Acidicapsa ligni: one gene and its partner. The protein of the gene in region 1 interacts with the protein of each later gene in a pairwise test. Links are inferred from orthologs where the notes say so. Each region holds a gene or a part of one and is shown on either strand. Other genes may lie near its edges.

Region 1 (2,982 bases):
GCTCCTCGCCACCGCCGGAGACGTATACCCTGAAAGTAACGGCGACCAGCGGCAATATCCAACAATCCGCCACCATTACGCTCGACGTGCAGTAACGCAAACCTCAAGCTCGAGCCATCATATCGAGACCCTCTGTCGACGGTATTCGGAATAGACCAATCCAGATCCGCATATTCGTAGGCAGTTTGCAGAGCGATGTGGGCGCAGTCGCAGAGGCAAAGCAATATCCTCGAATCTGATATGCCGTTGATACGGAGTATCAGGCACAGCAGTTCCGTACGAATTCGGGCACGCACCTCTGGTCCGACACTTTCGATCCGAAGATGCACATCGAACTTCTTCAGCTCGCAATTCCAAAGCGCAGTGCTTTTTCGCTTAATTCCGAGGCGCCGCACAATTGTCATGAATGCAGACGTATAGAGGAGAATCTATTGAACGATGGTATCGGTCAATGCTTTCGTATCAGGCAACTGCACGGGTGACCGCACGTCCCCATTGGCTTTGGGAGAGTTGGACATTCGAGAAGCATCCGGATGCTTCTCCTGTCGTCGCCGACAACTGATCCTGCGCCTGTCCGAGTAGTCGCCAAATCGGATAAGTATCCGATTTCTCAATTCTGGTATTGAATGAGGACAAGTTGGCCCCAGGTTTTCGAATTATAAATTTGATATTTATTTGGTGGAGCTGAGCGGGATCGAACCGCTGGCCTCCTCGTTGCGAACGAGGCGCTCTCCCAGCTGAGCTACAGCCCCACATTGGGAAACAACTTTTCTATTCTATCAGCGAGAGGGAAATCCGCAAACAGGTGCAGTGGAAAGCCTTGCATGCACCTGGAAGCAAACTCCCCTTCCCGCCTTGAACCCTAGAGAGAACTCTACAGATGGTTCATGTTCTGCAGGAATTCTGCGTTGTTGCGCACCTTTTCAAGGCGGCTCACCAGCAGTTCCATCGCTTCCACAGGAGACAGCGGATTCAGCACCTTGCGCAGAACCCAGATACGCTGCAAATCCTCCTTGGGAATAAGCAGCTCTTCCTTACGGGTGCCCGAGCGCTGAATGTCGATTGCCGGAAACACTCGCTTATCAACCAGCTTGCGATCCAGAATCACTTCCATATTGCCCGTGCCCTTGAACTCTTCAAAGATGACCTCGTCCATACGCGAACCAGTATCGACAAGAGCCGTCGCAATGATCGTCAAAGACCCGCCTTCTTCAATATTGCGAGCCGCGCCAAAGAACCGCTTCGGCCGCTGCAGCGCATTTGAATCCACACCGCCCGAGAGTACCTTGCCCGAAGGCGGCACAATCGTGTTGTAAGCCCTGGCAAGACGCGTAATGGAGTCCAGAAGGATCACCACATCACGCTTGTGCTCCACCAGGCGCTTGGCCTTCTCAATCACCATTTCGGCGACCTGTACGTGGCGCGCCGCCGGCTCATCAAAGGTGGAGCTGATGACTTCGCCCTTCACCGACCGCTGCATATCCGTGACTTCTTCCGGACGCTCATCAATCAGCAGTACGATCAGCACAACCTCAGGATGGTTGGTCGTCACCGAGTTGGCAATCGACTGCAACAGCATCGTTTTGCCTGTACGAGGCGGAGCTACGATCAAACCGCGCTGCCCCTTGCCCACCGGCGTCAACAGATCCATCACGCGGCCACTCGTCTGCTCGCGAACAGTCTCCATCTTGATGCGTTCCTGTGGATAAAGCGGCGTCAGATTGTCGAAAAGAATCTTGTTGCGCGTCTCCTCAGGAGACTCGAAGTTGATCGCTTCAATCTTAACCAGTGCGAAGTACTTCTCGCCCTCATGTGGCGGACGAACATTGCCGCTGATCGTGTCGCCGGTCTTGAGGTCAAACTTGCGAATCTGGGACGGGGAGACATAAATATCATCCGGGCCGGGCAAATAGTTGTAATCCGGAGAACGGAGAAAACCATAACCGTCAGGCAGGATTTCGAGGACGCCCTCGGCAAAAATATGCCCCTCTTTTTCGCTCTGCGCCTGCAGAATCTTAAAGATAAGGTCTTGTTTGCGGAGACCGCTAGCGCCGGGAATGTCCAGTGTGCGCGCAATGCGGCTCAATTCGGTGATGTTTTTCTCTTTTAACTCAGCAATGGTCATGGATACCTGCGACTAGGAGGATAGGAGGGGGATGGATTGGAGGGAACTCCGGGGAAATAAAAGGCGGGGTTGTGGTTACGGCAGGCCTTGCAGGCCGCGCTTAAGCTGCGCGGCGCTGCTCTACTGGCTGAGCTTCCGGTTCCGTGATCGGCGCCGACATACCAGGATTGGCATTACGAAAGCGGTAAAGAACTTCGTTCGTCGTATCCTGCAGCCGGCTGTTCGGCTTGTGCAACTTACGGGTTGCCTTGCTCGCCAGTTGGCACAACTGGTAGCGGTTGGACACGTGAGTAAGTGCCCCAAAAATCAGTTCCGAGCGCATATGCATCGTTCTCCTTTGTGGTGATCACTGCCCGGCTTGACCGGTGCAGAGGACGCCCGTTGAGCGGCACGCCCTTTTTGTTTACAGACATTTGTTAGACGCAAAAAAAGGGGATAGAGTTCAAAAAGTTGCTGCTATTCTGATAACTCATTTTTGACACCCTTCTCATAATTCACTCCCACGATATTGCTACCGCAGAAACTGCAATGTTCAATCTGGATCAATTGAATCCAGCCTGCCAATCAAATCCGGCAATATCCAACAACTACCGGATAAACACACTATCGGTCGCACCGATACTCCCGGTGAACCGCAACATAAGATGACGCGGAATCAAAGCGACGCAGAGCGCATCCCCTACAGGTCTACGCGATGTCTGCCTTGTTGGTTAGCACTCATGAATCTATACCCACAGTGCTCCTAGGTCAACCCTTTTTTATAGCACATTTATGCGGCCTACCCTCTATTCCTGAAGATTTCCATAGAAAACAAGAAGCTTATCCTATGAAACTGCCATCTCCAGCCAGCCCTACTT
Region 2 (2,973 bases), 190 kb from region 1 along the record:
CGTCGATCGCTTTGAGCAATCCTTCCAGCCCATCGCCGGTGTATGCCGAGACGGTCACGATTCCTCGGTGCTCCAGCCCTGCGCGCTCTTCAGCAGTGAGCAGATCGATCTTGTTCAACACTTCGATACGTGGCTTGTTCAGCACTTCCAACTCACCCAAAACCTTTTCCACCTGGGATTTCTGCTCGTCCCCGTATGGCGAAGCCGCATCGCGAATATGCAGCAGAACCTCGGCTCGCTCAACCTCTTCCAGCGTCGCGCGGAAGCTCGTCACCAGCGTATGCGGCAGATTGCGAATAAAACCTACCGTGTCCGAAAGCAGAATCCTCCTCCGGCTCGGCAGCTCCAACGCGCGCAGCTTGGGGTCCAGAGTCGCAAACATTCGCGAAGAAGCCAGCACGCCCGCGCCCGTCAACCGGTTGAACAAGGTGCTCTTGCCCGCGTTCGTATAGCCCACCAGGGCAACCGTCGGCACCGGCGCTGACTCCCGCCGCTGCCGCTGTTGCCGTCGAATCCTGCGAACCGAATCCAGCTCACCACGCAGATGCACCAGCCGCTTTTGAATCGCACGGCGGTCCGTCTCCAGCTTGGTTTCACCCGGTCCGCGTGTGCCAATGCCGCCGCCTAGCTGGGACATCGACTTTCCACGTCCGGCAAGCCGTGGGAGCATGTACTCAAGCTGCGCCAGCTCGACCTGCAACTGCCCTTCGCGGGTTCGTGCATGCCGGGCAAAAATATCGAGGATCAACTGTGTCCGGTCCAGCACCGCACATGGCAACGCGTCTTCAAGATTGCGCAACTGTGTCGGCGAAAGATTGTGATCGAACAACACCAGGTCGGCGTTGTTCGCGGCAGCAATACCGGCAATCTCTTCCACTTTGCCCGCACCGATCAGAGTCGCCGGATCAGGCCTGCTGCGCCGTTGTAACGTGCGTCCTACCACGATCGCCCCGGCACTCTCTACCAGTTCAGAGAACTCCGCCAGCGAAGCATCCACGTTAAGATCCGTCGAGATGCCCAGAGCAGAATCGGAAAGTGCTGGATCGGAAAGTACCAGTGAATCGGAGCCGGTCTCCAACTCATTACTGAACTCGTGAGTGGATTCGGCGGTCAGGCGCGAAGCCGCCTTCGCACCCTCAGCTCCAGGGCGGCGGACCTTGCTGTGGCTGGACAAATCCACGCCTACGAGCACCGCCCGCTCCTGCCGCTGGCGGGACGAGGAAGGAATAGAGTCGCGACCATCGCGGTATGACACGGAACGCCCCTCGGCAAAGCCTGAAGCATCCGTGCCATTCCCAAATGTGTCGTTCCTCAAATCGTGACTGCGATCTTTACGAATGATTTGCCTGGGGATTGGCTGCCGACGCACCACCACCTGTCGCGGGCGCACCCACGCTGGAGGCTGGAGTCAACGGCGCACCAGGCCCTTGCCCTGGCGCCCGATGTTCCGGCGTATGCAGCACACTACGGTTGCTGACAACTGTAGAAATGGCGTGCTTGAAGATCAACTGCTCCTGGCTGTTGTTCTCGAGCAACACCGAATACTTGTCGAAAGAACGAATCTTACCGGTTAACTTGACGCCGCTCACCAGATAAATCGTGATCGGTGTCTTGTCCTTCCGAACGGTGTTCAGGAATGTATCCTGAATGTTTTGTGCCGGCTTGTTATCCATGTGCCGATCTCCTGCTTTCTTGTTTTCAAAGTCTGTTCATATTTTCTGGAGACAGTTCGACAGGAGTTGCCGCCCAGTGTTGAAATCCAAACCTGAAGCTCAGGCTGACGCTGGTGCAGAGTTCCCTTCCTGACTGTTGCCGTCCCCGCTGCTGCAAACCGGTCACCGCATGCAATTCAAATCGCTTTTGGTTTCCGCAATCTACCAAATCACACTATAGGGGCTAACACGTTGTTTCAACAAAGATTCACATCCATGTGAGATTTCATTGCTTATCGTTTGACCGACTTTCATCGCATCAAACCGGAACCTGCTATCGCATGAGATGCGCTCACCCTTCCATTGGACGCGTTTCGAGTTTCAATGGGAAGTTGATACCATAACTGAGTGGCGACCTCGAACAGCAAACAGACAGATTCCACCGCAACCGCAGTATCGGCAGACACAAAAACCGCGGCCCCAGGCCATGTAATCCCAGTCCAGGCGGTCCCGATGCTCGATTTGTCCCGCCAGTACACTCCTATCCACGACGAACTTCTCGCCGCAATGGGCCACGTGCTGGAAACAAGACAATTCATTCTCGGCAATCCCGTAGCAAATTTCGAGGCTGCGGCAGCGGAGCATCTTGGAGTCAGCCATGCTGTCGGCTGTTCTTCCGGAACGGATGCCCTCTGGTTGGCTTTAGCTGCAGCAAATATTGGACCGGGCACTGCCGTCATCACCACACCTTTCAGCTTCTTCGCCTCTGTCAGTTCTATCTTGCGCGCCGGCGCTACTCCTTTGCTGTCCGATATTGATCCGGTTTCCTTCAATTTGGATCCAGATCGCGCAGAAAATCTACTTCAACAGTCTCAGGCAGTGCCCGTCCGCGCCCTGCTGCCGGTCCACCTCTACGGCCAGTGTGCGCCATGGTCCGCCTTCGCCGCTCTGGGCAAAACCTACGAGCTCGCGTTGATTGAAGACGCAGCCCAGGCATGGGGCGCTCGCTCTGACGGAGAACGCGCCGGAGCCCTCGGCGACTTGGCTGCCTTCAGCTTCTATCCCACCAAGAACCTGAGTGCTGCCGGGGATGCGGGCATGGTCACAACCAACAATCCAGAGTTGGCCGAACGCCTCAAAATGCTGCGCCAGCATGGAATGCGCGAACGCTACCATCATGACGAAGTCGGCTGGAATGCGCGCATGGATGGCTTCCAAGGCGCAATCCTGCAGGTAAAACTCAAATACATTTCAGAGTGGAACGAGAAGCGCCATCAGGCCGCTGCCCGCTATCACGAACTCTTTGCAGCTGCCGGACTGG

The links. The genes of interacting proteins can lie anywhere in the genome.
Region 2: the proteins of rho (region 1) and hfq interact in binary tests that used the Escherichia coli proteins (3 or more experiments, as listed by UniProt). The link is inferred for Acidicapsa ligni from one-to-one orthologs.

The regions. Positions count from the first base shown.
Region 1 is NZ_JAGSYG010000002.1:253,306-256,287, reverse strand. What follows is about bases 1-2,980. They hold rho (transcription termination factor Rho), read right to left. Parts: upstream 2,126-2,980; coding sequence 875-2,125; downstream 1-874. Other genes in these bases: OHL19_RS07505 (DNA-directed RNA polymerase subunit omega), read right to left, coding at 2,226-2,447; OHL19_RS07520 (beta strand repeat-containing protein), read left to right, coding at 1-95. UniProt on the Escherichia coli protein: Facilitates transcription termination by a mechanism that involves Rho binding to the nascent RNA, activation of Rho's RNA-dependent ATPase activity, and release of the mRNA from the DNA template.
Region 2 is NZ_JAGSYG010000002.1:444,150-447,122, reverse strand. Bases 3-2,973 are described here. They hold hfq (RNA chaperone Hfq), read right to left. Parts: upstream 1,674-2,973; coding sequence 1,332-1,673; downstream 3-1,331. Other genes in these bases: OHL19_RS08195 (DegT/DnrJ/EryC1/StrS family aminotransferase), read left to right, coding at 2,166-2,973; hflX (GTPase HflX), read right to left, coding at 3-1,255. Also shown: more of hflX, read right to left, coding at 1-2. UniProt on the Escherichia coli protein: RNA chaperone that binds small regulatory RNA (sRNAs) and mRNAs to facilitate mRNA translational regulation in response to envelope stress, environmental stress and changes in metabolite concentrations.